Regions from separate parts of the Streptomyces sp. LX-29 genome, predicted to be linked through region 1. Evidence: riboswitches for the same ligand, from Rfam matches in the RefSeq annotation. Region 1 holds a riboswitch; each other region holds the start of a gene.

Region 1 (3,265 bases):
TCGAGGATGTGCGGGTCGGCGAGCGCCTCGCCGACCCTGCCCAGCCGCCACCGGCCGTCCTCCTTCAGGCCGCGGGCGACGATGGCGGAGACCGGATAGCCGAAGAAGACCGCGAGGAAGGCGATCGGCACGGCCATCAGGCCGCAGCGCACCGCCGCGCCGCGCGGATCGCGCTCGCGCGGGGCGGCGGTTCGGGGCGCGCGCAGCCGTGTGCCGGCCTCACGGCCGGCCGCAGTCCCGTCGGGCCGTTCCGGCCCGGCGGGCGTGCCGGGCCGGACCGGAGCGGCCTTGGCGGGGTCGTTCCCTACAGAACGAGGGAAGACCATGACTTGATCCACCGCTCACGGTTCTCGGCGATCTTGCCGGGTTCCATGGTCTGCGGCTTGTCGACCGTGACTCCGAAGTCGGAGTAGATCTTCGGGAGCTTGGCGCCCTCGACGACCGGGTCCACGAACATGGTCAGCGGCATGTCCTCCTGGAACCGCTTGCCGACCATGAAGTCCAGCAGCGCCTTGCCGCCCGCCTCGTTCTTCGCGCCGGCGAGCAGGCCGGCGAACTCGGTCTGGCGGAAGCAGGTGCCGGTGGCGACGCCGGTCGGCGCCTTCGTGGGCTGCGGCTTGGCGAAGTACACCTCGGCCGGCGGGCTGGAGGCGTAGGAGACCACCAGTGGCCGGTCGCCGCCGGCCTTCTTGCCGCCCGAGGAGCCGGAGAAGCGCGCGTTGTACGCCTGCTGCCAGCCGTCGGTCACCTCGACGCCGTTGTCGCTCAGCTTCTTCCAGTAGTCCTCCCAGCCGTCGTCGCCGTAGCGGGCGGCGGTGCCGAGCAGGAAGGCGAGGCCGGGCGAGGAGGTGGCGGGGTTCTCCACCACCAGGAGGTCCTTGTACTCCGGCTTGACCAGGTCGTCGAAGGACTTCGGCGGGGTGAGCTTCTTGTCGGCGAAGTACTTCTTGTCGTAGTTGACGCAGACGTCGCCGGTGTCGATCGGGGTGACCCGGTGCTCGCCCTTGTCCAGCTGCACGGCGTCGGGGATCCGGTCCAGGCCCTTGGCCTCGTACGGGGCGAACAGGTCGTTGTCGAGCGCGCGGGACAGCAGCGTGTTGTCGACGCCGAAGAAGACGTCGCCCTGCGGCTTGCCCTTGGAGAGCACCGCCTGGTTGACGGCGACGCCCGCGTCCCCGCTCTTGAGCACCTTGAGCCGGTAGCCGCTCTCCTCCTCGAAACGCTTCTGCGCCTCGGGGGAGATCTGGAAGGACTCGTGGCTCACCAGGACGACGGTCTTGGAGCCGGCGCCACCCTTCGCGTCGGAGTCGTCGTCCGAGCCGCAGCCGGTCAGGGCGGTGGCGCCGAGCGCGCCGAGAAGGGCGGTGCCGATGGCACGCCGAAGGATGGTGTTCATGGTCGAGCTGACTCCCTACGCCGGTATGACCCGGATCAGGTCCGAGGGTCTGCGGCCGTGCCGCACTCTCAGCGCTGTGTGCGCTCCCCTGTCGGAATGTTCATTTGTGCGAATGCACCGTATCAGCCGGTGCGGGCGGGAACGGCCGGCGGTGAAGCCCGCCCCGTAGGCGGCCGTACGGGCGGGCCCGGCACCGGGCCGCCCCTGCGGCTCGCGCGCGGCGACGGGCCCGGCGACGGCCTGCCCCCCCGGGGCGTCCTCGGCCGCGGGCGGGCCCGGCGCCCCCTGCCCGCGCGGGTCAGCGCTCGGAGGCCGCCAGCTGCCCGCAGGCGCCGTCGATCTCCTGGCCACGGGTGTCGCGCACGGTCACCGGCACGCCGTGGGACTCCAGCGCCGCCACGAACGCGCGCTCGTCCTCGGGCCGGGAGGCGGTCCACTGGGAGCCGGGGGTCGGGTTGAGCGGGATCAGGTTGACGTGCACCCGCTTGCCCTTGAGCAGCCGGCCCAGCAGGTCACCCCGCCACGCCTGGTCGTTGATGTCGCGGATCAGGGCGTACTCGATGGAGACCCGACGGCCGGACTTCTCGGCGTACTCCCAGGCCGCGTCGAGCACCTCGCGGACCTTCCAGCGGGTGTTCACCGGCACCAGGGTGTCGCGCAGCTCGTCGTCGGGGGCGTGCAGCGAGACCGCGAGCCGGCACTTGAAGCCCTCGTCGGCGAACCGCAGCATCGCCGGGACCAGGCCCACGGTGGAGACCGTGATGCCGCGCTGGGACAGGCCCAGGCCGTCCGGCTCGGGGTCGGTGAGCCGGCGGATGGCCCCCACGACCCGGTTGTAGTTGGCCAGCGGCTCGCCCATGCCCATGAAGACGATGTTGCTGAGCCGCGCGGGGCCGCCGGGGATCTCGCCGTCCCGCAGCGCCCGCATGCCGTCGACGATCTGGTGCACGATCTCGGCGGTGGACAGGTTGCGGTCCAGGCCGGCCTGGCCGGTGGCGCAGAACGGGCAGTTCATGCCGCAGCCCGCCTGCGAGCTGATGCACATGGTGACCCGGTCCGGGTAGCGCATCAGGACGGACTCCACCAGGGTGCCGTCGAAGAGCCGCCAGAGCGTCTTGCGGGTGGTGTCGTTGTCGCAGGAGATGTGGCGGACCACGCTCATCAGGTCGGGCAGCAGCTCGCCGGCGAGCTTCTCGCGCGAGGCGGCCGGGATGTCGGTCCACTCCGCCGGGTCGTGGGCGTACCGCGCGAAGTAGTGCTGCGAGAGCTGCTTCGCGCGGAACGGCTTCTCGCCGATGGCGGCGACGGCCTCACGGCGCTCGGCGGGCGAGAGGTCGGCGAGGTGCCGCGGGGGCTTCTTGGCTCCGCGCGGGGCGACGAAGGTGAGCTCACCGGGTGCGGGCGGTGCCATGGGCGGAAACTCCTCAGTACGACTGGCCGGGCGATCCCCGCTGTCGCGGGGCAGGCGGCTGGATGACGCCGACGCCCGGCGATCTCACGGGGGCGTTCCCGTGGCCGCGGGGCCGGAAAAGGGCCCGCCGCAGAAGCGACGGGCCCTTCCAGGGTACCGGGCGCGGTTCAGCCCGCCCCGACGAAGATCACCAGCAGCAGCCACACCACCGGCGCCGTCGGCAGCAGCGAGTCCAGCCGGTCCATGATGCCGCCGTGGCCGGGCAGCAGGTTGCCCATGTCCTTGATGCCGAGGTCCCGCTTGATCATGGACTCGCCCAGGTCGCCGAGGGTGGCGCTGACCGCCACCGACAGCCCCAGCAGCAGGCCCTGCCACCAGACGCCGTCCTCGACCACGTACTGCATGCACAGCGCGCCGGCCACCATCGCGAACGCCACCGCGCCCAGCAGCCCCTCCCA
Region 2 (3,265 bases), 3.9 Mb from region 1:
GGTGCCGGGCAGGGTGTCATCGGCCGTGAACAGCCACTCGAGCATCTCCTCGTCGGTGAAGCCGTCGTCCCGCAGCAGCGTCAGGGTGCCCACCAGCCCCTTGACGACCTTCCCATCGCCGATGAAGTCGGCGGGGACCATCAGCACTCGGTTCTCCCCGCGGCGCACGGCGATCAGCTGGCCCTCCTTGATCAGCTGGCGGACGCGGGTCACCTCGACCCCGAGCCGCTCCGCGATCTCGGGGACGTTGAGCCAGGCGGGCACGAGAGCATCGATCTTGGTGTCAATCTCGGTCACGGGAACAAGCCTGCCATCTGGGACTGACACTCGGCGAACGCACCGCCTCCCGGGGAGTCACGGCGCGGCGCGGCGCGGGGGTCACAGGACCGCCGACTTCAGCGCCACGGAGGGATCCACCGCGGCGGTGCGGTCGATCGCCGCGCCGCTCTCGATGAGCTTGCGGCCCTGCGCCAGATCGCGCGGGCGCCCCACCGCCAGCAGAGCCACCAGCACGCCCTCCCGGAGCCAGAGCACCGTCCACGCGGCGCCGGAGGGGTCGCCGCGCCACAGCACCTCGTCGGCGCCGCCGTGGTCACCCGCGTACTGCACGAAGCGGCCGAACTGCTCGGACCAGAAGTACGGCACGGGGTCGTAGGCCAGACCGGCGAAGCGCGGCTGCTGGAAGCCGACCAGGTTGGCGGCGACCGTGCGCGGTCCCTGGAGGGCGTTGTCCCAGTGGTGCACCAGCAGCCGCCGCCCGTAGCGGGCGGAGGGGAACGAGGCGCAGTCGCCGACCGCGTAGACGTCCGGGGCGGAGGCGCGCAGCCGCTCGTCCGCCTTGACCGAGCCGTCCGCCGCCAGCTCCACGCCCGAGCCCTTCAGCCAGCCGGTGGCGGGGCGGGCGCCGATGCCGACGACCACCGCGTCGGCCCGCAGCCGCCGCCCGTCGGCCAGCCGCACCCCGCCCTCCTCGACCGCCGCCACGTGCGCGCCGGTGACCAGCTCGGCCCCGCTGTCCAGGTACCAGCCCGCCATGAAGACCGCGACCTCCGGCGGCAGCGCCCCGGCCAGCGGCAGCTCGGCGGCTTCGACGACGGTGACCGTGCACCCCGCCTCCCGCGCGGCGGTGGCGAACTCGGCGCCGATCCAGCCCGCGCCGACCACCACGATGTCGTGCCGGTTGGCCAGCACCGGGCGCAGCCGCTCGGCGTCGTCCAGGGTGCGCAGCAGGTGCACCCCGGGCAGGTCGGCGCTGCCCGGCAGGGCGATCGGTTCGGCGCCGGTGGCGATCACCAGGTGGTCGTAGTGGAGCGGACCGGTCACGGTGTCGACCCGGTGTTCCTCCGGGTGCACGCCGGTGACCTCGCGCCCCAGCTGGAGCTCGACGCCGAGCCCCGCGAAGTCCACGTCGTAGGCGGAGCCCTCGGCGGTCCCCAGCAGCACCGCCTTGGACAGCGGCGGCCGGTCGTACGGCGGGTGCGGCTCGGCGCCGATCAGCGTGATGGCGCCCGGCCAGCCCTCCTCACGCAGCGCCACGGCGGTCTGCACGCCGGCCATCCCGGCGCCCACGATCACCACTCGCTGCCCGCTCAGGGAGCCGGCTGCTCCGCTTCCGCTCCGCGCGCCGGCCTCGGGTCCGGTCTCCGGCGGAACGACCGGAGGCTTCTTCTCGTCCGTCCGCGCGCCAGGCCGGGCGCGCTCGCTCAGCTGCTCACTCACCTGATCACTGTAGGTCGCTTCGCGCGGGGCGCCGAAGCATTCCGCGCGGAGGCCGCGCCGGGACCGCCGGCGCGCCGTCGGCTCCCGCCGTCCGGGCTCGCCCTTCCGGCCCATTCGGACGGCGTACTAGGGTGGCGGGCCAAGAGCACTCGCGGGAGCCCGGACGCACCGGGCTGAGAGGGAGGCTGAGGCGGCCTCCGACCGTACGAACCTGATCCGGGTCATGCCGGCGAAGGGAGGGGCTGACAGCCCATGCACGCTACGGGCGAACCGTACGACGTCCTGGTCGTCGGGGGCGGAGTCATCGGTCTGGGAGTGGCCTGGCGGGCCGCCCAGCGGGGACTGCGCACCGCGGTGGCCGACCCGACCCCCGGCGGCGGCGCCGCCCAGGTGGCGGCCGGGATGCTCGCCGCCGTGTCGGAACTGCACTACGGCGAGGAGACACTGCTCGACCTCAACCTCGACTCCGCGCGGCGCTACCCGGCCTTCGCCGCCGAGCTGGCGGAGGTCGCCGGCCAGGACATCGGCTACCGCGCGTGCGGCACGCTCGCCGTCGCGCTCGACTCCGACGACCGCGCCCACCTGCGCGAGCTGCACGCGCTCCAGCAGCGCTGCGGGCTGGACTCGCAGTGGCTGTCGGGGCGCGAGTGCCGCCGGCTGGAGCCGATGCTGGCGCCGGGCGTCCGCGGCGGACTGCGCGTGGACGGCGACCACCAGGTCGACCCGCGGCGCCTGGCCGCGGCCCTGTCGACCGCCTGCGAGCGGGCCGGGGTGGTCTTCCACCGCTCCCGCGCGGAGCGCCTCACACTGCGCGGCGACCGCGCGGGAGGGGCCGAGCTGGCCGACGGCTCCCGGGTCGACGCCGACCAGACGGTGCTGGCGGCCGGCAGCCACAGCGGCCGCATCGGCGGCCTGCCCGCGGGCGTGCTGCCCCCGGTGCGCCCCGTGAAGGGGCAGATCCTGCGGCTGCGGGTGCCGGAGCCGTACGCCCCGTTCCTGTCCCGGACGGTGCGGGCGGTGGTGCGCGGCGGACAGGTCTATCTCGTCCCGCGCGAGAACGGCGAACTGGTCCTCGGCGCGACCACGGAGGAGCTGGGCTGGGACACCACCGTCACCGCGGGCGGCGTCTACGAACTGCTCCGCGACGCCCACGAGCTCATCCCCGGCATCACCGAACTCCCGCTCGTCGAGACCCGCGCGGGGCTGCGACCCGGCTCCCCCGACAACGCGCCGCTCCTGGGCCCCACCGCGCTGCCGGGCCTGCTCCTGGCCACCGGCCACCACCGCAACGGGGTGCTGCTCACCCCGGTCACCGGCGACATCCTGGCCGAGGTGCTGACCGGCGGAGAGCTCCCCGCGCGGGCCCGCCCCTTCTCGCCCGAGCGCTTCACGGGCGCCGCGCGGGCCGCGGTCCCCGAGGCCCCGGAGCCTTCGGGCAAGCCGGCGCCCGCCGTGCCGCCCGTAGCCCACGCCGCGCACCCCGCGCGGTCCACGACCACTCCCCCGCCCTCCCCCTCGGCACTCCAGGAGCAGCCCGCATGACCGC
Region 3 (3,265 bases), 1.7 Mb from region 1:
TGAGCTCGCCCAGCGTGCGGAGCTCGGCGAACTGCGCCTCGTCGTTGGCGTCGGCGATGGAGCCCGGACGCAGCCCGTCGCCGAGGGAGTAGGTGATGTCGTAGGCCGCGAGGATCTCGCAGAGCTCCTCGAAGTTCTCGTAGAGGAAGTTCTCCCTGTGGTGCGCCAGGCACCAGGCGGCCATGATCGAGCCGCCGCGGGAGACGATGCCGGTCTTGCGGCGGGCGGTGAGGGGGACGTACCGCAGCAGCACGCCGGCGTGGACCGTCATGTAGTCGACGCCCTGCTCGGCCTGCTCGATGACGGTGTCCTTGTAGACCTCCCAGGTCAGCTCCTCGGCCTTGCCGTCGACCTTCTCCAGCGCCTGGTAGAGCGGGACGGTGCCGATGGGGACCGGGGAGTTGCGCAGCACCCACTCGCGGGTGGTGTGGATGTTGCGGCCGGTGGAGAGGTCCATGACCGTGTCGGCACCCCAGCGGGTGGCCCAGGTCATCTTCTCCACCTCCTCCTCGATGGAGGAGGTGACGGCGGAGTTGCCGATGTTGGCGTTCACCTTCACCAGGAACCGCTTGCCGATGATCATCGGCTCGATCTCCGGGTGGTTGACGTTGGCGGGGAGCACCGCGCGGCCCGCGGCGATCTCCTCGCGCACCACCTCCGGGGAGACGTTCTCGCGGATCGCGACGTACTCCATCTCCGGGGTGATCTCGCCCCTGCGGGCGTAGGCCAGCTGCGTCACCGGCTGCCCGTCGCGGCCGCGGCGCGGCAGCCGGGGCCGGCCGGGAAAGACCGCGTCGAGGTTGCGCAGCCCGCCGCGCGGCGAGGTGTGCTTGATCCCGTCGTCCTCGGGGCGCGGTGGACGGCCGGCGTACTCCTCGGTGTCGCCGCGCGCCACGATCCAGTTCTCCCGCAGCGGCGACAGCCCGCGCCGGACGTCCGTCTCGATGTCGGGATCGGTGTACGGGCCGGAGGTGTCGTACAGCGTCACGTCCTGGCCATTGGTGAGGTGCACCTGACGGACCGGGACCTTCAGGTCCGGTCGCGAGCCCGCGATGTACGACTTGTGCCAGCCGATCGCGCGCGTGCGTGCATCCTGCATGGTCATGAGACCCACTCCCTACGCCGGCATTACCCGGTAACAGGTTCAGCGGTCGACGCAGCGGCTTCCGTACGTGTCCGATCCGTACGGAGGTCAGCGCCCTCTCAGCCCGGTGCTCCGAGCTCCCGCGATTGCAAAGGTGCCCCAACGCTAACGGTTGCTCCGGCGTGCTGAACAGGGGGATGGACTTTCCTTGCGATGATCGAACGGTGAGCCCCTCAGCACAGCCCCCACCGCACCCCCCGTCCAGCGAACCGCCCGCCGCCCCCGGAGCCGGCGGCGACCACGGCGGCGGCCCCGGCGCCGGATCCGGCGGCGGCCACGGCCATGCGCACGGCCATGGTCACGGCCATGGCCCCGCCACCCCGGTCTCGGCCCACCTCCGCAAGATCATCGCCGCCGTGCTCATCCCCTTCACCGCCGCCGTCGTCGTCGGCCTGGTCGTGCTGTGGCCGGGCGGGGCGCCCGAGGGCAAGGGCGGCGAGCGCTCCGGCCTCGGCTTCGACCAGCAGACCGTCTCCGGCCGGGTGGTGAAGGTCGAGGAGGTGAAGTGCGCCGACGTCAACGCGCAGCCGCAGGCGCCGCCGCCGGGCGAACCGGGGCAGCCGGCGCAGGGGGAGCCCCCGGCCGAGAGGGACGACCTCTGCAAGCGAGCGACGATCGAGGTCACCTCGGGCAAGGACAAGGGCCGCAGGTTCTCCGAGATCGTGCAGCCGAACGCCTCGCGGCAGTACTCCACCGGCCAGGAGTTGAAGCTGGCGTACGCGCCCAAGGCACCCGAGAACCTCCAGTACTCGGTCAGCGACATCGACCGGTCCGTGCCGATGGCCGTGCTCGCCGCGCTGTTCGCGCTCGCCGTGGTGGCCGTGGGACGGCTGCGCGGCGTCTTCGCGCTGCTGGCGCTGGCCATCAGTTTCGCGGTGCTGACGATGTTCATCCTGCCGGCCATCCTCCAGGGGTCGAACCCGCTGGTGGTGGCGATCGTCGGCGGCAGCGCGATCATGCTCATCGCGCTCTATCTGTGTCACGGACTGACGGCCCGCACCTCGGTGGCCGTAGTCGGGACGCTCATCTCCCTGCTGCTGATCGGGGTGTTGGGCTCGGTGTTCATCGAGTGGGCGGCGCTGACCGGCGACACCGACGACCTGACCGGCCTGGTGCACGGCCTCTACCCGGACATCGAGCTCCAGGGCCTGCTGCTGGCGGGCGTCATCATCGGCTCGCTGGGTGTGCTGGACGACGTGACGGTCACCCAGACCTCGGCGGTGTGGGAGCTCAAGGACGCCGACCCCGAGGCGGGTTGGCGCAAACTGTACGCATCCGCGATGCGGATCGGACGGGATCACATCGCTTCGGTGGTCAACACGCTGGTGCTGGCCTACGCGGGCGCCTCGCTGCCGCTGTTGTTGCTGTTCTCGATCGCGGACAGCAGCGTCGGCACGGTGGCCACCAGCGAGCTCGTCGCCCAGGAGATCGTACGGACGCTGGTGGGCAGCATCGGGCTGGTCGCGTCGGTGCCGGTGACCACCGCGCTCGCCGCGCTGGTGGTCTCCGCCGACCGCGGGCCGGCGGGCGCCGGGCGCGGGGCCGCACGGGCCGGGGCGGGCGGCGGAGACGGCGCGTCCCGAGCCGGGGCGGGCGGCCGCGGCCGACGTCGGCGGGCGAAGCCTCGCGGGCGGTAGGAGCCCGCGCGGCACGCCGCCGAGGGATCGGGCCGCACGGGCCCGGTCCGCCTCCGTCCGCGTCAGCGGACCCCGCCGCGTCAGCGGACCTCAGCCCGCGTAGCGGTCCTCCGCCAGGATGCGGTCCAACTCCGCCTCCAGGTCGCCCACCGGGTCGATGGCGGTGCGCTCCTCGCCGAACGGCACCAACCGGTCCGTGCGGTCCAGGAACGCCACCAGCGGGGCGGCGGCGGAGCGGAACAGGGCCCGCTCGCCGCCCACCTGGAGCCGGATGAAGACGTCGGAGAGGCCCTTGGGGGAGGTGGGGGCGATATGGACATCGCCCTCGCCGGTGGGTGCGCTGAGCCCGTCGAGCAGCAGCTCCCGGGCGAAAGCCCAGGTCACCGGGGCGTCTCCGGGTAGATGGAAGGTGATCTCCACCGCGTACGGGTCGGCGCTGTCGTATCCCAGCTCGACCGGGATGCGGAAGGAGAGGTCGTGGGAG

What was found. A riboswitch is a leader RNA that binds a small molecule or an ion and turns the genes downstream of it on or off. The one in region 1 is predicted to bind thiamine pyrophosphate.
Region 2: another riboswitch for thiamine pyrophosphate. It lies ahead of thiO (glycine oxidase ThiO); the one in region 1 lies ahead of LRS74_RS08935 (thiamine ABC transporter substrate-binding protein).
Region 3: another riboswitch for thiamine pyrophosphate. It lies ahead of thiC (phosphomethylpyrimidine synthase ThiC); the one in region 1 lies ahead of LRS74_RS08935 (thiamine ABC transporter substrate-binding protein).

Annotation. Positions count from the first base shown of each region.
Region 1 is NZ_CP089746.1:2,118,085-2,121,349, forward strand. Features, by position in the region: gene LRS74_RS08930 (iron ABC transporter permease) at 1-137, opposite strand, end outside; gene LRS74_RS08935 (thiamine ABC transporter substrate-binding protein) at 305-1,396, opposite strand; TPP riboswitch at 1,392-1,496, opposite strand; gene rlmN (23S rRNA (adenine(2503)-C(2))-methyltransferase RlmN) at 1,695-2,807, opposite strand; gene LRS74_RS08945 (phosphatidate cytidylyltransferase) at 2,975-3,265, opposite strand, start outside.
Region 2 is NZ_CP089746.1:6,023,736-6,027,000, reverse strand. Features, by position in the region: gene LRS74_RS25415 (Rv2175c family DNA-binding protein) at 1-297, opposite strand, end outside; gene LRS74_RS25410 (FAD-dependent oxidoreductase) at 379-1,557, opposite strand; TPP riboswitch at 1,861-1,974, shown strand; gene thiO (glycine oxidase ThiO) at 1,972-3,261, shown strand; gene thiS (sulfur carrier protein ThiS) at 3,258-3,265, shown strand, end outside.
Region 3 is NZ_CP089746.1:3,781,807-3,785,071, forward strand. Features, by position in the region: gene thiC (phosphomethylpyrimidine synthase ThiC) at 1-1,105, opposite strand, end outside; TPP riboswitch at 1,098-1,238, opposite strand; gene LRS74_RS16260 (YibE/F family protein) at 1,282-2,781, shown strand; gene LRS74_RS16265 (SsgA family sporulation/cell division regulator) at 2,872-3,265, opposite strand, start outside.